4 regions of the Pantoea folii genome follow, and region 2 is predicted to be linked to each of the others. Evidence: riboswitches for the same ligand, from Rfam matches in the RefSeq annotation. Region 2 holds a riboswitch; each other region holds the start of a gene.
The links. Region 2 has a riboswitch for thiamine pyrophosphate ahead of AC1MDE_RS02670 (LuxE/PaaK family acyltransferase). Riboswitches for the same ligand answer to the same signal wherever they lie in the genome.
Positions count from the first base shown of each region.

Region 1: it holds a riboswitch for thiamine pyrophosphate, as region 2 does, so the genes downstream of both, thiM (hydroxyethylthiazole kinase) here and AC1MDE_RS02670 (LuxE/PaaK family acyltransferase) in region 2, are expected to answer to the same signal.
Region 3: it holds a riboswitch for thiamine pyrophosphate, as region 2 does, so the genes downstream of both, thiC (phosphomethylpyrimidine synthase ThiC) here and AC1MDE_RS02670 (LuxE/PaaK family acyltransferase) in region 2, are expected to answer to the same signal.
Region 4: it holds a riboswitch for thiamine pyrophosphate, as region 2 does, so the genes downstream of both, AC1MDE_RS17750 (FAD-dependent oxidoreductase) here and AC1MDE_RS02670 (LuxE/PaaK family acyltransferase) in region 2, are expected to answer to the same signal.

Region 1 covers NZ_JBWXON010000021.1:8,313-13,476, forward strand. Annotated here, with positions in the region: gene fbaB (class I fructose-bisphosphate aldolase) at 1-5, opposite strand, end outside; gene thiD (bifunctional hydroxymethylpyrimidine kinase/phosphomethylpyrimidine kinase) at 213-1,013, opposite strand; gene thiM (hydroxyethylthiazole kinase) at 1,010-1,795, opposite strand; TPP riboswitch at 1,829-1,924, opposite strand; gene ahpF (alkyl hydroperoxide reductase subunit F) at 2,519-4,087, opposite strand; gene ahpC (alkyl hydroperoxide reductase subunit C) at 4,158-4,721, opposite strand; gene AC1MDE_RS21030 (GNAT family N-acetyltransferase) at 4,977-5,164, shown strand, end outside.
Region 2 covers NZ_JBWXON010000001.1:542,654-547,817, reverse strand. Annotated here, with positions in the region: gene AC1MDE_RS02680 (cation-transporting P-type ATPase) at 1-1,576, shown strand, start outside; gene AC1MDE_RS02675 (hypothetical protein) at 2,047-2,406, opposite strand; TPP riboswitch at 2,955-3,083, shown strand; gene AC1MDE_RS02670 (LuxE/PaaK family acyltransferase) at 3,182-4,264, shown strand; gene AC1MDE_RS02665 (acyl-CoA reductase) at 4,261-5,164, shown strand, end outside.
Region 3 covers NZ_JBWXON010000032.1:7,405-12,568, forward strand. Annotated here, with positions in the region: gene nudC (NAD(+) diphosphatase) at 1-398, opposite strand, end outside; gene AC1MDE_RS25115 (Rsd/AlgQ family anti-sigma factor) at 487-993, shown strand; TPP riboswitch at 1,250-1,350, shown strand; gene thiC (phosphomethylpyrimidine synthase ThiC) at 1,441-3,366, shown strand; gene thiE (thiamine phosphate synthase) at 3,363-4,010, shown strand; gene AC1MDE_RS25130 (aminotransferase-like domain-containing protein) at 4,167-5,164, opposite strand, start outside.
Region 4 covers NZ_JBWXON010000015.1:131,397-136,560, forward strand. Annotated here, with positions in the region: gene AC1MDE_RS17740 (metal ABC transporter substrate-binding protein) at 1-613, opposite strand, end outside; gene AC1MDE_RS17745 (6,7-dimethyl-8-ribityllumazine synthase) at 890-1,327, opposite strand; TPP riboswitch at 1,505-1,624, shown strand; gene AC1MDE_RS17750 (FAD-dependent oxidoreductase) at 1,740-2,684, shown strand; gene thiS (sulfur carrier protein ThiS) at 2,668-2,865, shown strand; gene AC1MDE_RS17760 (thiazole synthase) at 2,869-3,627, shown strand; gene AC1MDE_RS17765 (ThiF family adenylyltransferase) at 3,637-4,602, shown strand; gene AC1MDE_RS17770 (ABC transporter ATP-binding protein) at 4,599-5,164, shown strand, end outside.

The sequences.
Region 1 (5,164 bases), on a different contig from region 2:
GTCATGTTGGCTCCTGAAATAAATGGCTGGAATGGAACCGGCAATGGCCGATTCGCCCCCAACAGCCTGGACCGAAAAGCGCCAGGCTGGCAAATTGCTGACTCCATTTTTCAGACGGATACGCAGTAAAAAAATTCTGCCACCTTGCGATGGGCAGCCTTCAGGTTGAATCCTGCAACACAGAGGCACGCCTTAATCGCCGTTCTGCTGCCCTACCACCACTGATGGAAATGGTGCACCGGACCAATGCCCTTGCCGACTTCCAGCGAGTCCGCGTGCTGCAAGGCCTGCTGCAGCCAGGCTTTGGCTTCGGTGACTGTATCCGCCCAGTTATCGTGGCGTGGACGCAGTGCCGCTAAAGCCGCTGACAGCGAACAACCGGTGCCGTGGGTATGGCGCGTATTGACGCGTGGTGCGGTAAAGCGCTGACGGCCCGCGCGGGTGATTAGCCAATCCGGGCTTTCGGCATCACTGAGATGTCCGCCTTTCATCAATACCGCTTCACAACCGAGATCCAGCAGCGCATCGCCCTGCATCAGCATGGTTTTCTCATCCTGCGCCATATCACGGCCCAGTAGCGCAGCCGCTTCCGGCAAATTGGGGGTGATCAACGACACCTGCGGCAGCAGCAGTTCACGCACGCTGGCGACCGCATCCGGCGACAGCAGCGGATCGCCACTCTTGGCAATCATCACCGTATCCAGCACCACAAACGGCAGTCTGGCGCGTTTCAGCCGCTCGGCCACCACTTCGACAATCGCTGTTTCCGACAGCATGCCGATTTTGGCGGCATCGATACGCACATCATCCAGCACCGAATCCAATTGCGCCCCAACGAATTCGGGTTCAATGCGATACACCGACTGTACGCCGCAGGTGTTCTGCGCCACCAGCGCGGTAATCACACTGGTGCCATACGCACCCAGCGCGGAGAAGGCTTTGAGATCGGCCTGAATGCCCGCGCCGCCGCTCGGGTCAGTGCCTGCAATGGTCAACGCGTTGATGCGTTTCATATGGCAACCTCCAGCGTCCAGAGGTTATCGAGGAAAGCCGCGACAAAGCTGCCTGGCCCCTGAACAGCACGCGCCGCCTGCTCGCCTGCCAGCGACATCACGCGACATGCCGCCGCCACATGCTGCAAGCGGTCGCCTGGTAAGCTGCTGAAGGCCGCGACCACGGCGGAAAGCGCGCAGCCGGTGCCGACCACGCGCGTCATCAGCGGGCTCCCGCCTGGAATAGCCAGTGTGCGTTTGCCATCAGTGACGTAGTCGACTTCGCCGGTGACCGCCACCAGCGTGTGGTAATCCTGTGCCAACTGTTGCGCCCCGCTGAGTGCGGCATCGGCCTGATGCACGCTGTCCACGCCGCGTCCGCCCGCAGCCTGGTTAGCCAGCGCGAGGATTTCCGAGGCGTTGCCACGAATCGCGGCGGGATGCAGGCTCAGCAACTGCTGGCAGAATTCGGTACGGAATGAGAGTGCGCCAACCGCGACCGGATCGAGCGTCCAGGGCGTACCGACTTTAGAAGCGGACTGTACCGCTGCCAGCATCGCATCGCGACGGTCGCGGGTTAAGGTGCCGACGTTGATCAGCAGCGCATCGGCAAAACTCACGAACTGCGCGGCTTCCTCGGCATCGATCACCATCGCGGGAGAGGCTTGCAAAGCCAGCAGCACATTGGCGGTAAAGGTTTGCACCACGTCATTGGTCATGCAGTGCACCAGCGGTGCCTGCTGACGCAGCAGCTGCAGAGATTGCGCGAATTGCGCGGGGGTAAGAAGGTCAGGCTGTGTCATAAAACTCCCAACCGGCGATCAAGAAGGCGAATGCGGTCAGGCATCTGACTTCCCTACGCTGGCATTATCCAGATCAGGTCAGCGGGTGTATCTCAGCCCTGTTTAACAGGGGCACCCCGAGTCATGGCATGGTGAACATGCCGCATACAGGATAAGGCGAGCGTGAAGGATTGTAAATCGTGGTCGTTTGAAGGATGCTGAAAACGGCACTAAATCAAAATAGTTAAAATAATTCGACAGGCTAAATATTAAAAAGAGCCGTTTCGATCAATTATCATCATTAATTAACTCTCTTCTGAATTTTCCAGATTTATTCTAATCACTGAAAAATCGACTAATCAACACGCGCCTTCGTATTCATTGATGCACATCAACGCCCTGCCAGGCGTAGCAAGGCCTAATCCCCCTCCGGACTTGAAGAGAGTCACTGCCTATCCAATTCCGGAATCGATAATGATCTCAAAATTATTCAGCTTTATTCCGCACGCCCATAAATGGCACGACATTCGAATTTCGCGCAAAGGGGCTATTTGCCCTTCCGGTCGCCACTATTTTTCCACCCATGTTGAAGCTCGATGTAAAAGTTGCGGCGAACGTTTGCATAAAGTTTATTACCGCGACGTGAGCGATGCGGAAGCACGCCGTTGGTTGGGATGAAAAACAGGCAAAAAAAAGCCCCGTAACATCCGTTACGGGGCGGCTGCGTGGCTATCGCAATAAAACTTATTCAGCCGGTTGGGTGCGGATCAGGTAATCGAACGCGCTGAGTGAGGCTTTCGCGCCTTCACCGCTGGCGATGATGATCTGCTTGTACGGCACCGTGGTGCAGTCACCCGCTGCGAACACGCCTTTCAGGCTGGTTTCGCATTTGGCGTCGATGATGATCTCGCCCATCTTATTACGTTCTACCGCGCCTTCCAGGAAGGTGGTGTTCGGCAACAGACCAATCTGCACGAAGATGCCGCTCAGCGCGATCTCGTGGCTGGTCTGGTTGTTACGGTCGATGTAGCTCAACCCGGTCACTTTGCTGCCGTCGCCTTTCACTTCGGTGGTCTGCGCATTCAGAATCACATCGACGTTTTTCAGGCTGCGCAGTTTGTCCTGCAGCACTTTGTCGGCGCGCATTTCGCTGGCGAATTCCAGCAGCGTCACGTGCTCAACCAGACCTGCGAGGTCGATAGCCGCTTCAACGCCGGAGTTACCGCCGCCGATCACCGCCGTGCGCTTGCCTTTGAACAGCGGGCCATCGCAGTGTGGGCAGTAAGTCACGCCTTTGGTGCGATACTGCTCTTCACCCGGCACGCCCATGTTGCGCCAGCGTGCGCCGGTGGCAATGATGATGCTGCGTGATTTCAGGACTGCGCCAGACGCGGTTTCAATCGCGTGCAGACCGCCCTCTTTCGCCGCAGGAATCAGCTTAATGGCGCTCTGGGTGTCGATGACGTCAACATCGTAATCATCGACGTGGGCACGCAGTGAACCGGCCAACTTCGCGCCTTCGGTTTTCTGTACGGAGATGTAGTTTTCGATGTCCACGGTGTCTAGCACCTGGCCACCAAAACGCTCGCCCATCAGGCCAGTGCGGATACCTTTACGTGCGGAGTAAATCGCTGCCGCTGCGCCCGCTGGGCCGCTGCCGACGATCAGCACTTCATAGGCGTCACGCTTGTTCAGCTCTTCTGCTGCACGTTTCTCAGCGTTGGTGTCCACTTTGCCAACGATTTCTGCCAGGCTCAGACGGCCCTGACCGAACTCTTTGCCGTTCAGAAATACCGCTGGAACGCCCATCACGTTACGTTCGGCGATTTCGTTCTGGAACATGCCACCGTCAATGGCGGTGTGGCTGATGCGTGGGTTCAGCACTGCCATCAGGTTCAGCGCCTGTACCACGTCAGGACAGTTGTGGCATGACAGCGAGTAATAGGTTTCGAAATGCAGGTCGGTGTCCAGAGCAACCACTTGCTCCAGCAGGCTCTGCGACTCTTTCGAAGGGTGTCCACCGGTCTGCAGCAGGGCCAGCACCAGTGACGTAAATTCGTGACCCATTGGCGAACCGGCGAAGCGTGGGCCGCTCTGGCTGCCTGGGTTAGTGATCAGGAAAGAGGGTTTACGAACCGGACGATCATTCTCTTCACGAAAGCTGACTTTTTCTGACAAGCTCGCGATATCGGCTAACAGAGAACGGATCTCCGCAGATTTAGCGCCATCATCCAGTGTGGCAATCAACTCAACCGGTTTCGTTAATTTCTCAAGGTAAGCCTTGAGCTGTGTTTTTAAATTGGTATCGAGCATAGTGAGTTCCTGTCAAGAAAATCGGGTGCCGTAGCACCCGATTGAGAAAGATCGAATGGCTGGGTGTTGCTTAGATTTTGCCAACCAGGTCCAGAGATGGAGCCAGTGTTGCTTCGCCTTCTTTCCATTTAGCTGGGCAAACTTCACCTGGGTGAGAAGCCACATACTGAGCCGCTTTGATTTTGCGGATCAGGTCAGATGCGTCACGGCCAATGCCTTCAGCGGTGATTTCGATAGCCTGGATGATGCCCTGTGGGTCAACAATGAAGGTACCGCGATCTGCCAGACCTTCGTCTTCGCGCATGATTTCGAAGTTACGGGTCAGTGCGCCAGTTGGGTCGCCGATCATCGCGTATTTGATTTTTGCGATGGTTTCGGAAGAACCGTGCCAGGCTTTGTGGGTAAAGTGCGTGTCAGTAGAAACAGAGTAGATGTCTACGCCCAGTTTCTGCAGTTCTTCGTGATGGTCTGCCACGTCACCCAGCTCAGTTGGGCAAACGAAGGTGAAGTCAGCCGGGTAGAAGAAGAATACACTCCATTTACCTTCAACGTCTTTCTCGGTTACGTCGATGAATTCGCCGTTTTTGAACGCTGCGTTTTTGAATGGTTTGATTTTGGTATTAATGATGGACATGGTGACCTCCGTTAAAAGATGTGATGCAAGTTACAGTTTTTCCGGGCCAACTTCTAATATGCAGTCGTTATCAATCAGATAATCAAAAGCTATCAAAGTGCTGATGCCAGATTCCATGCGGCTTGCCGCGGCATTCTACACAGAAAGCCTGATGATTTGACAGGCTTTATCTTTTTTCGTCGGCTAGTGTTACCCAAGGTTGCCATTTTAAGCGACCGCCACGCTACATACCCTTGTTTATGATGGAGCCCGTGCTTGGACATTCGATTATTTGAGGAAGCCGACCGCCCTTTTCTGCGCACACTGTTTCTGGCAGCACGTCGTCACAACTGGACCTGGCTGGATGGCGATGATTGGGCACTGGAAGATCTTGATGGCGTGATTTTGGGGGAGACGGTGTTAGTCGCGTTGGTCGATGGCCACCGCGCCGGGTTCGCGGGCAT
Region 2 (5,164 bases):
TGACGCCATACCGATTACCGTCACGGGCGGGTCCTTGCTCGAACAGTATCTGCGCACCATCGATCTGTGTAATGACAGTCAATTGATTAAGGATGAGAGCGGCTTCTGGAAGATCACCGGAGGGCCGACAGAAGGTGCGCTCAAGGTACTGGCCGCCAAAGGGCAGTTGCCGGTGGTCACCACCGAGTTACGCAGTAAAATTCCGTTTGATTCGCAATACAAATATATGTCGACGTTGTACCGCATTGGTGACGAAGAGCGCGTGCTGATCACCGGCGCGCCGGATGTGCTGTTCCGGCTTTGTCAGCAGCAGCAAACCGAGCACGGCCTGCAACCGCTCGATATCAGCTGGTGGGAAGGCAAGATTGAAGAGTATGCGCGCGAAGGCTTGCGCATGGTGGCGGCAGCCTGGAAACCGGCGTTACCGGGACAAACTGAACTCACCCATCAGGATCTGCAACAGGGCGTGATTCTGCTCGGCATTGCCGGAATGATGGACCCGCCGCGCCCTGAAGCCATCACCGCGATTCGTGACTGTCTGCAAGCCGGCATACGCGTCAAAATGATCACCGGAGACCACCCGCAAACCGCGATGAGCATTGGGCAGATGCTGGGGATTGGCAATGCAGACTCAGCCATCACCGGGCGTGAACTGGAAGTGATGGACGATCACCAGTTGAGTGATGCCGCGCAGGCCTACGACATCTTTGCCCGCACCAGTCCGGAGGATAAATTCCGTCTGGTTCAGGCGTTGCAGAGTAAGCAAGAGGTAGTCGGTATGACCGGGGACGGCGTGAACGATGCGCCCGCCCTGAAGCGCGCCGATGTCGGTATCGCGATGGGCATTAAAGGCACCGAAGTGACCAAGGAAGCCGCCGATATGGTGCTCACGGATGATAACTTCGCCACCATTGCCAGCGCAGTAAGGGAAGGGCGCCGGGTTTATGACAACCTGAAAAAAACCATCCTGTTTATTATGCCCACCAACCTCGCACAGGGGTTGTTGATCATCATCGCCCTGCTGGCGGGGAATCTCATTCCGCTCACGCCGGTACTGATTCTGTGGATGAACATGGCGACGTCGGCCACGCTGTCGTTTGGTCTGGCATTTGAAGAGGGTGAAAAAAACATCATGCGCCGACCGCCGCGCGATCCCAAACTGCATGTGATGGATGGGTTCGCTATCTGGCGCGTGGTGTTTGTTGGCTCAATGATTGCGATAAGTGCGTTTGTGCTGGAAGCCTGGCTGCAGCCGCGTGGCTATTCCCCTGAGTTTATCCGCACCGTGCTGTTGCAGACGCTGGTTACCGCGCAGTGGTTCTATATGCTCAACTGCCGTGTGTCGGACGGCTTCTCACTGAGCAAAGGGCTGCTGATGAACAAAGGGATCTGGATCGTCAGCGCGGTGCTGCTGGTGCTGCAACTGCTGATCATCTACGCGCCATTTATGCAGCTGCTATTCGGTACCACTGGACTGCCATTCCGTTATTGGGTGATCACCTTCATCATCGGTTTCGTGATGTTCCTGATTGTAGAAGTTGAGAAACCGCTCACCCGCCGATTCAGAACGGCTTGAGTCTGCTGCCGCCCGTCACGCTGGTGTCAGCGAGGCGGGCGGTGTTTAAGACGATACATGTTGATTTCGGGCCAAAAGATGGGATTTAAACGTTGCAGGACATTTGCTGTCATCAAGTCAGAGAGGAAAGTGTCGCACGGGCTCGACAACCTTCACCGGTTTCTTTCTCTTTGGTTTTGTCGCCCTGCACAGTGCTGGCATAGCTGCCTTAGATTTTTCTGGCTCGATAGTCTTATTCACAGTGATACAGCACGGGCAGTAATGAACATTCGCATATTGCGCTGCGGCGACGGTTAATGCCTGGCTGTGGTTATACATACTGCCAATAAACGCCCGTGAATCGATACCGGGTAACTGTTCACATCCTGCGGTATGCAACAGCAAGCCCCTGCGGGCGTGATCGCAGACGTAATATTTCGTTGCCTTATACATGGTTTTTTATCCGTTTGCTGTGTGAGTCAATGGACTCATTAAAGTTTATCGTATTCAATATCTTGTAAATTTGAACATCTCACTACGGCCTGAAACTCAGATTGCCCACGATGGCTCGCCAAAGTAAACGGAACGATAATACGTGTACCATTTTTTGCTACGCTTTCGTTGTGGAACAGAAGAGAGCCCAGGGTGATTCTATTTTTTCCAAACATCTCGGTATGGGATTTATTGAGGAGACCTTTCTCTACGGCAATAACCGCATCACGACTGTGAACGGTCACACAGGCTATTTCATCTTTTTGATTTTCTACGTTCCGCGAATATACCTCATAACCCGACGCAGACAAAATAATCCCCAGGGCACCGAGTGCTCCAACCTTAGCGGAAGTCTTCATTTTAAATTCCCTTAAGTGCTTCACAAACAGTCTCTGGTCTAACTAACGGAAAATCAAGACTATTTCTGGTTTATTTGATGAAATGAATTGATGTGTATTGCAGATGCCGCCTGGTCATTATCTGATAATGGTTGGGATAAAATCTGAATATTACGTACCACAAAAAAATCCTGTGAGATTTATTGAAGAGGGACTCGAACAAATAAAACGGGCATTAAAGCTAAAGTACATCAAATATCCTGGTTAATAACTTGTTAATGGTAGAGTTATGGCATTCTCATGACATTTTTTCCTGGATTAATGCTGAGGCCAGAAGTATCTGATGATAAAAACTCACAGCTCGCTCATTCAGCAGGGCTATTCACATTAATCAATGAATCACCGCGAAGCTGAAACGCTCGTCGTGCATCTGGTCAGATAAAAAGATCAGTGTGTTAAAACAGCAAATGGTTTAACCTTTAACGACCGTCTGCAGTAGATTTAAAGTAAGCTTAATAAAATCAGTGAGTTGATTGACGTTTTATTGAGCGGCCTTTTGATTGACTGCGACCTGTTCCAGGGGGTGCCCGGTTAGCGGGCTGAGATTCTACCCGCCAGCGTTTTCGCGTTGGCAACGTGGTGACCCTACGAACCTGATCCGGCTAATACCGGCGTAGGGAGCGGAACACAGGGCGACACTGCGTCCTGATCCCATCTTTGTGCTTGTAGCGGACAGACTCTACTCATCAGGCCCGGCCTGAGAAATTTCGCGCAATCGCAACTGGTGGACTCGCCCATGACTGAAGCTGCTTTGATCGACGCTTTGCTCACCTTTCTTCAGCGTCAGGATACAACCGACGACGACTTTAACCGCATGGCGCTTGCCGTCTTCGCGTACCAATTTGAACACAACCTCCCTTATCGCCGTTTCGCCATGCAGCGCGGTCGCACACCGTTTATGGTGAAAAACTGGCGTGCCATCCCGGCAATTCCCATTACCGCGTTTAAGGATCTGACGCTGAGCTGCCATGCCACCGATGACGTCGAAGCGGTATTTATGACCAGCGGAACCACCGGCACGGTGAAAGGTCGCAGCTATCATCCGACGCTTGACGTCTGGAAATGCTCGATGATGCAGAATTTCAGCCAGCGCTTTATGGCGGGCGAAGAGCGGATTCGCATGGGCATTTTGTTCCCTGATAATCGGGCGCTGCCCAACTCTTCGCTGGCCCATTACCTGACATTAGCGGTGGAAAAATTTGGCACCGCCGAGAGCGAAGTGCTGTTGGATGACAGCGGTATCGCGATGGATCGCCTGTTTGCTGCGTTGGAGCAGGCTGAAGCACAGGGCGAACCTTATGCGCTGCTGGGCGCGAGCTACAGCTTTGTCCATCTGCTCGACGAACTGCAGCGCCAGGGGCGACATTTTGCATTACCCGCTGGAAGCCGAATTTTGGATACCGGTGGATTTAAGGGGCAATCCCGTGAGATTGAGGCCGAGCAGTTTTACGCCGAGCTGAGTGCGGCGTTGGGCGTGCCGCGCACGCACTGCATCAACATGTACGGCATGACCGAACTGAGCAGCCAGTTTTATGACGATGGCAACGTTGCCTGTCCCTCGGTGAAATCCGGCCCGCACTGGATCCGCACCCGCGTGGTCAATCCACTCACAGGCGATGAAGTGCCCGAAGGCGAGATGGGCGTGCTGGTGCACCATGATCTGGCTCATTTCAATTCAGTGTCTGCCTTACTGACCGAGGATGCTGGCCGCGCGGTCACTGGCGGCTTCCATCTGCTAGGCCGGGTCACCGGAGCGGATGCGAAGGGCTGTTCGCTGGCGATGGAAGAGTTCCTGGCTGCTGCGCAGGGTGCAGTGTGAAAGAGGTCGCGGGTTATCTACCGGGATGTTTATCACCTGAAGGGGTGCAGTGGCGCACGCTGAGTTTTAGCCATCACGGCCAGCATCTGGATGTCGACGTGCCCGATCTGAATCCGGCACAAATTACACTTCTCAGCGCACATCTGCGCGATCACGCTCGCGCTTATCTCACAACGCTGAGCGTGGCGAAGATCGTCGCAATTATTGATGAGGCCATTGCGCGTTTGCTGGATCGAAACCATCCATTGCGCCGCAAGGCCGAAATGCTGCTGGCGATTGTCACCGGTTATGACGCCGAGATGATTCGCCTTGGGCTTACCGGATACCTTAAAACTTTTCGACAGCCGCAGCTCAAGCGCTTTTTAACCGAGGACTTTAACGATCCACAGCTGCTGGATGATTTTCAGCCGCGACCTAATGGCGGCTTCGCACGGGCATTTGGCCCGGACCTGCTCATGCATATCTGGGCAGGAAATGTGCCGGGTCTACCGCTGTGGAGTCTGATTTGTGGATTGCTGGTGAAAGCGGGCAGCGTGGGCAAACTGCCTGGTGCCGAACCGCTGATGGCGGGCTGGTTCGCGCAACTGCTGGCTGAAATCGATCCCCAACTTGGCGAATGCCTGGCGGTAGTGTGGTGGAAAGGCGGCGAAGCCGAAGCAGAAAAACACTGGTTAACACAGCCTGACGTGGTGATGGCTTACGGTGGTAATGCCGCGCTGGCTGCAATCAAACACCAACTGCCGGTCACCACGCGTTTTCTGCCGCACGGCCATAAAATCAGCGTGGGACTGGTGGCGCGTTCGGCACTGGATACAAGGCAGGGCGTCTATCTGGCGCAGCGCGCGGCCTATGACGTCATGCGCTATGACCAGGCGGGCTGTTACTCACCGCAAATGCTGT
Region 3 (5,164 bases), on a different contig from region 2:
ACGATAATGCACGGCGCGATTTGCGGGTAATAGCGTTCGCGACAGTGGTGACACAGACAGGCAAACTCGCGCTTACTGAGGTGCATTTCGTGGCCGCAGTAGCCACACCAGCGGTGTGAGCGGTAGAATTCGGCGAGTTGAACTCCACGCCCAACCATCTGAAAAAGCCCAACATCTTCGTCGATAAGCTGGCGAACAGAGCCCATATTGTCAGGTCGTGATTCACGTATCAGCCAGACATTCTCCGCCTGCCATTCGCCAATCAAAATCGCGGTTTTTCCAGTCAGGCCAAAATCGCCGGATAAGCCATGCGGCAGTTCACCTTGCGGTAACCAAAGTTTTTGTTCATGGCTGACAATCCACCAGCCAGCGTCTACGCTTGAGATCTCACGTTGCATCTTATTCGTTGTCCTTAGCGTCAAATGGCACGCTGAAATCCTGATGTTAAGTGTGGAATGGATAACTATAACTCACCCGGAGCCCCATATGCTTACCCAGTTAGATGACCTGGCCAGGCGTGTAAGTGGCGGTAATGAACTTGTTGATGCGTGGCTGCGCGCGCGCCGACAGTTGCTTGTCAGCTATTACGCATTAATTGGCATCAAGCCAAACAAAGAGGCGCTCAGTGCCCTGGATGAACAGGCGCTGGATGCGTTTTGTCACGGCCTGGTAGATTACCTCTCAACCGGTCATTTCAGTATTTATGAACGCATTATCAGTGAGATGGAAGGCGATAGCCCACTCATTGCGGCAGCCCAACTCTATCCCGCTCTGGAAGCGAATACCGATCGCATGATGCAACTGTATGACAGCCATCTGCAGCAGGCCATCAACGACGATAACTGCGTAGAATTCCAGAAGGCGTTATCCGAAGTGGGTGAAGTGCTGGAGTCACGCTTCACGCTGGAAGATAAGCTGGTGCAACTCGCCTGGGATAACCAGCTGGCGCGCCCACCGGTCGCCAATGAAAGCAGCATGGCTCGCCCCGCTTAACTTCGGCCCCATGTAAAAAACTTGTTATTCCGAAAAAGCCCTCTTATGCTGAATGGGCTTTTTTATTGAGGCCTATTCACGTTTTTATGCGTCTCTTTAAAGCAATCTAGAGTCAAATTTTGCGATATAAGCGTAGCGTGCGCAGCCAGTTCACGCTCGGACAGCGCGCAGTGGCCGGAGCGTACACGTAGTACGTGACGGACACGAGCACTGCCCAAACGTGAAATGGCAAGCAAAGTAGCTTATATCGTAAAATTCAACCTTGTCGGAGTGCCCTAAGGGGCTGAGACCGTTTATTCGGGATCCGCGGAACCTGATCAGGTTAGTACCTGCGAAGGGAACAAGAGTAGACATTCACAGAGCGATGCGTGTTGGCGCCCGGCATCGTCCCTGTTACTCCTTCCGAACTCTGGACAAGCAACTTCCCCTTAATTCAGGAAATTTGCTATGTCTGTTGCTAAAACTTCTCGTCGTGAACAACGTGCACAAGCGCAGGAATTTATCGATTCGCTGCAAGGCACCGCTTTCCCCAATTCAAAACGTATCTGGATTACCGGCAGCCGAGCGGATATCCGTGTGCCGATGCGCGAAATCCAGCTTAGCCCTACACACATCGGTGGCACAAAAGAGAATCCACAGTATGAGCACAACGAACCAGTGCCGGTATATGACACGGCAGGTGCTTATGGCGACCCCGCGGCCACCATTGATGTGCATCGGGGATTAGACCGATTGCGTGAAAACTGGATCGCTGAACGCGATGACAGCGAAGCGATCCACCAGTTGAGTTCGCAATACACTCAGCAACGCTTAGCCGATGAAGGGCTGGATCACCTGCGCTTCGAGCAGTTACCGCAGCCGCGTCGTGCCAAAGCTGGCCGCTGCGTCACACAGCTGCATTACGCACGTCAGGGCATGATTACACCCGAGATGGAATTTATTGCGGTGCGAGAAAACATGGGCCGCGAACGTATTCGTGGTGAAGTGCTACTGCAACAGCACCCGGGCCACAGTTTTGGTGCCAATCTGCCGGAAAACATCACCGCCGAATTTGTGCGCCAGGAAGTTGCCAGCGGCCGCGCTATCATACCCTCCAATATTAATCACCCCGAATCCGAGCCGATGATCATTGGCCGTAACTTTCTGGTGAAGGTGAACGCCAATATAGGCAACTCAGCGGTGAGCTCATCGATCGAAGAGGAAGTGGAGAAACTGGTGTGGTCAACACGCTGGGGGGCGGATACCGTGATGGACCTCTCCACAGGCCGCTATATCCATGAAACGCGCGAGTGGATTTTGCGAAACAGCCCGGTGCCGATTGGTACTGTGCCCATTTATCAGTCACTGGAGAAAGTGAATGGCGTGGCGGAAGACCTTAACTGGGAGATTTTCCGCGATACCCTGCTCGAGCAAGCAGAACAGGGGGTGGATTACTTCACTATTCACGCTGGTGTGCTGCTGCGCTATGTGCCGATGACGGCTAATCGTCTGACCGGTATTGTCTCGCGTGGTGGTTCGATCATGGCGAAATGGTGCCTGTCACATCATCAAGAGAGTTTCCTCTATCTGCATTTCCGCGAGATCTGTGAAATCTGCGCCGCCTATGATGTCGCGCTCTCACTCGGTGATGGCCTGCGTCCGGGATCGATTCAGGACGCCAACGATGAAGCCCAGTTTGCCGAGTTGCATACCTTAGGTGAGTTGACCAAGATCGCCTGGGAATACGATGTGCAGGTAATGATTGAAGGTCCAGGCCATGTGCCAATGCAGATGATCCGCCGCAACATGACCGAACAGTTAGAGCACTGTCACGAAGCGCCGTTTTACACGCTTGGCCCACTGACCACCGATATCGCCCCCGGGTACGATCATTTTACCTCCGGCATTGGTGCCGCGATGATTGGTTGGTTTGGCTGCGCCATGCTGTGCTACGTCACACCGAAAGAGCACCTCGGTTTGCCGAATAAAGAAGATGTTAAGCAGGGGCTGATTACCTACAAGATCGCCGCGCATGCAGCCGATCTGGCTAAGGGCCATCCCGGCGCTCAGATCCGTGATAACGCCATGTCGAAAGCACGCTTTGAATTCCGTTGGGAGGATCAGTTCAATCTGGCGCTCGATCCGCATACGGCACGCGCTTATCACGATGAGACATTGCCGCAGGAATCGGGCAAAGTGGCTCACTTCTGCTCAATGTGCGGTCCAAAATTCTGTTCGATGAAAATTACCCAGGAAGTGCGCGAATATGCTGCTCGCCAGCAGGCAGAAGCCCAGCCCATTGAAATTGGCATGGCGCAGATGTCGGATGCCTTCCGCAGCCGTGGTGGCGAGCTTTATCACGCCGCCGATGCCCTTAAAGAGGAAAAAGTATGACCGATGCCTTTCCAGCCACGGCCCCGAAACTGGGGCTGTACCCTGTTGTTGATAGCGTAGAGTGGATTGCACGCTTACTGGAGGCTGGCGTTCGCACCATCCAGTTGCGCATCAAAGATTGCCAGGATCATGAAGTAGAAGACGCAGTGCGCGAGGCAATTGCGCTGGGCAAGCAGTATCGTGCACGCCTGTTTATCAACGATTACTGGCGATTAGCGATTAAATATAACGCCTATGGCGTGCATCTTGGTCAGGAAGATTTGGACGTGGCTAATCTGGACGCTATCCGCCAGGCAGGTTTGCGTCTTGGGTTATCGACTCATGATGATGCCGAGTTGGACCGCGCGCTGGCGCTGCGTCCTTCCTACATTGCACTGGGACACATTTACCCTACGCAAACCAAAGATATGCCTTCCGAACCACAGGGTGTTATAGAACTGAAACGCCACATGGCACGGTTGCAGGATATACCGACTGTGGCGATTGGCGGTATATCCCTTGCGCGCGTACCTGAAGTTTTGGCCACTGGCGTTGGAAGCGTTGCCGTGGTGAGCGCCATTACTCAGGCGGGAGACTGGCGTCAGGCGACACAGGAGCTGCTGGCACTGGTTGAAGCTGGAACCCAGCCTGCAGAAGCGCTGTAACGTCATGCAAACTTGGTGGATTGGCTGGAAGCTCACGCGCAGCCGGCTTTTTGCGGGCTGGCGTGAATTTCCGTTCAGGATAAAGTGTGCCTGCCCGCTGTCGCTGGCAGTGGGCCAGGGCTGGTCTACCTCTCTCTCCAGCCCTGCCTTTCTACTCTAATCAGTCAGGGAAGGAGCCTGTTCCGTTTCGATATGACAGGCGTGCATGGCCTGCTCCACCGCAGCGCCAAGCTGGGCGATGGCCTGTTCAGTTTGCTCATTGATGGGCAAACCATAATTGAGGCGCAAGCAGTTGCGATATTTTCCCGAGGCAGAAAACAGTGATCCGACAGCGACCTGAATGTTCAACGTGCGCAATTCGCCGTTTAGCCGAACCGCATCAAACGCTTCAGGTAATTCAATCCACATCAGGAAGCTGCCCTGCGGACGCGAGACACAGATTCCGCACGGGAAATAGTGGCGTACCCAGCAGCTAAAAGTCTCGTAGTTACGTTGATAAACCTGGCGCATCCGGCGTAAATGCGGCCCATAGTGACCAAGACGAATAAATTCGGCCACCGCATGTTGCGGCTGTGTGGCTGTTGAACCCGTGCCGATATATTTCATATGCAAGACGCGATCGCGATAGCGTCCAGGTGCCACCCAGCCAACACGTAACCCGGGAGCCAGCGTCTTAGAGAATGAACTACACAACAACACCCTGCCATCCATATCCAAAGATTTAATGGTAATGGGACGTGGATACTCCCATGCCAATTCACCGTAGACATCGTCTTCAATAATCGCGGCATCAAAGCGCTGTGCCAGTGCCAGCAACGCACGCTTGCGCGCCTCGGGCATGATAAATCCGAGTGGATTATTGCAATTTGGCACTACTACCACGGCTTTAATGGGCCACTGCTCGAATGCCAACTCCAGAGCTTCGAGGCTAATGCCCGTCACCGAATCGGTAGGGATTTCAATGGCACGGATACCAAGCCCGCGCAGAGTCTGCATCGTGCCATGAAATGTCGGAGATTCAACGGCGATAATATCACCCGGTTCACACACCGCACGGATCGACACGGACAGCGCTTCATGGCAGCCCGTGGTGATCACAATATCCTCTGCGGTGAGCTGACAACCGCTATCGATAGTTAAGCGTGCGACCTGCT
Region 4 (5,164 bases), on a different contig from region 2:
GATCGGCATTGATCGGCCAGAGATAAAGTTCTTTCAGACCCAAATCACGTGCCAGATAGGAAAAAGCGCCCTCACTGGTCACCAGCCAGCGCTGGTTTTCCGGCAGTTTTTCAATCTCCGCGCGCATCGGCGCCAGGGTTTGCTGGATTTGCGTTTTATAGCGATCCGCATTGGCCTGATAAACGGCGGCATTGGCAGGATCGTATTTTTGCAGTGCTTTACGGATGTTATCGACGTAAATCAGCGCATTGTCTGGTGACATCCAGGCATGTGGGTTGGGTTTGCCGTTGTAGGGTCCCTCGGTAATACCTAAGGGTTCAATGCCCTCGGTCACTGTGACTTGCGGCACGCCTTTCAGGCGCTGATAGAAGCGGCTAAACCACATTTCCAGATTAAAACCGTTTACCAGGATTAAATCGGCACCCTGCGCGCGACGAATATCGCCGGGGGTTGGTTGGTATTCATGGATCTCCGCACCGGGCTTGGTGATGGATGTCACTTCGGCGGCATCACCTGCGACGTTCTTTGCCATGTCTGCGATCACCGTGAAAGTGGTGACCACTTTAAGTTTGTCAGCGGCAAGCGCTGAAGCGCTCATCGCGAGTGTAAGCATCACAACTGATATAACGTGCCTGGTCAACATAGTCATCCCCTGAGAAGTATAGCATGTGCTATACATTATAGTGAATGCTATGAATGTGAAGTGTTTTTGTACACCTTTTGCTGTTTACGACAAAAATTTACGTAAGTTGAAGTAGCAGAGGAGAGTAATGAAAGTGGCTTATGCGATTTTCGAAATAACGTAGAACATATTGTTCTTAAGGGCAGGGAGGTATTATTGAGAGCAAGAACACTTCACCGCGAATAATGAAGTGTTCCTGAGAGGGAATTAATCGATCGACAAATTATGAATCGCCAGCGCAGCACGCGCGGCCTCTTTGCCTTTCTTAATAAAGTGTTCGGTATAGAAGTTTTCCAGCACATCGACCGGCTGGAAATTGTGCGGCGTCAGTGAGACAGAGAACACTGGCACATTGGTGGTCAGCTGAACGTTCATCAGGCCATCAACCACGGCTGCAGCAACGAAATCGTGACGATAGATACCGCCATCCACCACCAGCGCAGCCGCTACAATCGCGTCGTATTTACCGGTTTCCGCTAAGCGTTTTGCCAGCAGCGGCATTTCAAATGCGCCCGGCACTTCCAGCACTTTTAATTCCGCTTCAACGTTCTGTGCTTTTAATTCTTGCTCAAAACCCACCAACGCATTGTGCACAATCTCTTTGTGCCAACCGGCTTTAATAAAGGCAATTCTAATATTTTTCATAATGAGTCCAACATCACCTATAATTTCTTTGCGCTTGAAAAGTAGCAATAATGCCTTTGTATACCATATGTTACGTTTTCGATCCAGAACGTGTACGTAGCGATAAATGCCATGCGATGACGTGATGGCTATCTGCGGTAATCCGTGCTTGACGGCGACCTGCGCCTGCAATACAAATAGACGCGTCGGGGGAGTCTCGCCAAAGAGACTGAGAGGCTAAAAGCGCAATGCGCGGCTTAGCGACCCTTTGAACCTGACCCAGTTGATACTGGCGTAGGAAGACTGACAGCACCGCTCCGGTGTTGTCTGGCGCAGAGGATCGCTCGCGCCCTTTCCCTCCTCCTGTATCTGCGGGTCTCAGTCAACACTGAGAGGCCGATGTGAATTCCCTTTATATCCCGGATAACCTGCTGTGAGCCGCTGGACGGTATTAGGCTGCGGCGTGGCTGGTCTCTGCGTGGCGACGCTGCTGGCTGAACGCGGCGAAGACGTCGACGTCATTGGCGACGACTCCCGCCAGCCTGCTTCCTGGTTTGCTGGCGGCATGCTTGCACCCTGGTGTGAATCTGAAAGTGCCCCGCAGGAAGTGATCTCTCTCGGGCAACACGCCGCTGGCTGGTGGCAACAGCGTGTCAGCAGCGTGGCACATCAGGGAACGTTGGTGGTGGCGCCACCGCGCGACAGCCAGGAACTTAACCGTTTTGCGCGCATGACCGAAAAGCACCAATGGGTCGATCCCGGTGACATTGAACCGTTGCTGGCCGGGCGTTTTGCCCGTGGGCTGTTTTTTGCCGGGGAAGCACATCTCGACCCGCGCCTGGCGCTCACGGAAATGCGCGAAAAGCTGTTACAGCGCGGCGTGCGTTTTGATGCAATACAACCTTCGGGCCGGGTGATTGATTGTCGTGGCATGCATGCCAAAGCCGACCTTCCGCGCCTGCGTGCTGTGCGTGGCGAGATGGTGATTCTGCACAGCGATGAAGTGCACTTTTCGCGTCCGATTCGCCTCTTGCATCCGCGCTTTCCCTGCTATCTGGTGCCGCGCCGTAATGGTCATTTCATGCTCGGCGCCACCATGGTGGAAAGCGACGATGCCAGCCCGATTAGCGCGCGCGCCATGATGGAACTGCTCAGCGCGGCCTACGCTATTCATCCTGCTCTGGCGGAAGCCCGCGTAGTCGAAAGCGGCAGCGGTTTACGTCCTGCTTATCCGGCCAACCTGCCAGAAATCCATTATCAAAACGACACTTATTATCTTAACGGCATGTATCGCCACGGTTTTCTGCTGGCGCCAATGATGGCAGAACAGCTGATGCAGCGCCTTTTCGGGGAACAATCCTATGAATATTCAGCTTAACGGCCGGGCGATCCGCACTGAGGCCAGCACGCTCAGCGAATTGCTGATCGAGCAGCAAATTGATGCCGCATGCGTTGCCAGCGCTTTCAACGGCAACTTTGTGCCTAAAAGTCAGTACAGCAGCCAGCAGCTGGAAGAGGGCTGTCAGTTGGAAGTCTTGTCCCCGATGCAGGGAGGTTGAAACATGTTTTACGATTTCGATCCGCAGTCACGTTTTCTGCTTGGCACCGCGGGCTATCCATCACCGGCGATTCTGCAACAGGCCATTGCCGCCTCTGGCACGGAAATCATCACCGTGAGTTTGCGTCGTGAAGGCGCGGCGGGCGCGGCTTTTCGCGAGCTGCTGACCGGGCTGGATATTCGCGTGCTACCCAATACCGCAGGCTGTCACACGGTGAAAGAGGCGGTGACCACCGCGCAGATGGCGCGCGAACTGTTCAACACCTCGTGGATCAAACTGGAGGTGATCGGGCATGCCGACACGCTCCAGCCCGATCCTTTTGCGCTGGTTGAAGCGGCACGCATCCTGTGTGCGGACGGTTTTCAGGTCTTCCCGTACACCACCGAAGATTTGATCGTCGGTGAGAAGCTGCTGGAAGCCGGTTGTGAACTGCTGATGCCGTGGGGCGCGCCGATCGGTTCCGGGCAGGGCCTGCGCAACATTGAAGGATTACGCGCGATGCGGGCATGGTTCAGCGACATCCCGTTGATAATTGATGCAGGCATCGGTGCGCCATCACAGGCCGCACAGGCGATGGAGATGGGCTTCGATGGCATCCTGCTCAATACCGCGGTGGCGAAAGCCGGCGATCCGGTTGGCATGGCGAACGGTTTCCGGCTGGCGATTGAAGCGGGACAGGCCGCACGCAGTGCTGGTTTGATGGAGAAACGGGATATGGCGGCAGCTTCAACACCGATCTTCGGTCTGGCGAGTTTGAGTTAAGGAGCCATCATGGATCGCTATCAACGGCAGATGATGCTGCCGGAAATCGGTGTCGAAGGTCAGCAAAAGCTGGCGGATGCGTGCGTCCTGGTGGTGGGGTCAGGCGGGTTGGGCGCTACATTACTGCCGCAGCTGGTTGGCGCAGGCGTCGGTTTTATCCGCCTGTGTGACGACGATGAAGTGGCCTTACACAATCTTCATCGCCAGACGCTGTTTACGATGCAGGACATCGGTCACAGCAAGGCAGCACGTGCGCAACAGGCGCTGGTGCAACGTAATCCCGAGGTGCAGATAGAGGTGGTGCCACGGGCTATCGGCGCCAGCGATCTGCCGCACCTCCTCACGGATATCGATCTGGTGATTGATGCCGCTGATAACTTCGCGGTGACCTATCAACTCTCCGACGCCTGTATGGCAACGCAGATTCCTTTGATCAGTGCATCAGTATTAGGTCGTCAGGGCTACGTCGGTGGCTTCTGCGGCAGCGCGCCGAGCTATCGGGCACTGTTTCCACGCTTACCCGCCTCCGCAGCCAACTGCAACATCGCAGGCGTGATGGGACCGGCAGTGGCGACTTTGGGTGCAATGCAGGCGCAGATGGCACTCAGCGTGCTGTTGGATCTGCAACCTTCACCCCTCGGCAGTGTGATCAACTGCGACTTCATCAACTGGCATATGCGCGCATTTCGTTTTGACGGCGCGGAAGAGCCAGAAAACAGCGTGCCCTTTATCGATGAGCAACTGCTGACGAAAGATGATTGCATTGTCGAGTTGCGCAGTGTGGAAGAAGCCCCCGTCAGCGTAGCGAACATCGTCGAACGCATTCTGCCGCACGCCATAGTCGATTGGCAGCCGCCGCAGGATCGGCGCATCGTGCTGGTGTGTGCCAGCGGCATTCGCGCGGCGCAGGCGGCCTCGGTGTTGGAAGCGCGAGGGTTTACCCGTCTGGCAATGTTGGCGGCAAAGCGACTATGAATCCGATCGGATTTAATGACATCACCTTTAGCTGGGGCGAACAGGCGCTGTGCCAGCAACTCAATCTGCAACTGCGCGGCGGTAAAACCACCGTGCTGTTGGGGCGCAGCGGCATTGGGAAAAGCACCTTATTGCGGCTGGTGGCAGGTTTGTTGCAGCCACAACAGGGCGAAATCAGTGGCTTACCGGGCAAAGTGGCGTGGATGGGGCAACAGGATTTGTTGTATCCGTGGCTGACGGTGCTGGAAAACGTGATGCTTTCCGCTCGGCTCAACGGTGAAAAATCGGACCGCGCGCGTGCGTTGGCGCTGCTTGAGCAGGTAAAGCTGAGTGAGGTGGCGCAAGCCTCACCGGATAAGCTTTCAGGCGGGATGCGGCAGCGTGTGGCACTGGCACGTACACTGTATGCCCAACGCGAAGTGGTGCTGATGGATGAGCCCTTCGCCACGCTGGATGTGATGACCAAACTCAGTCTGCAAACCCTGACTGCCACGCTGCTCAAGGGCAAAACGGTGCTGCTGGTTACGCACGATCCGCTCGAAGCCTGCCGTATGGCCGATGA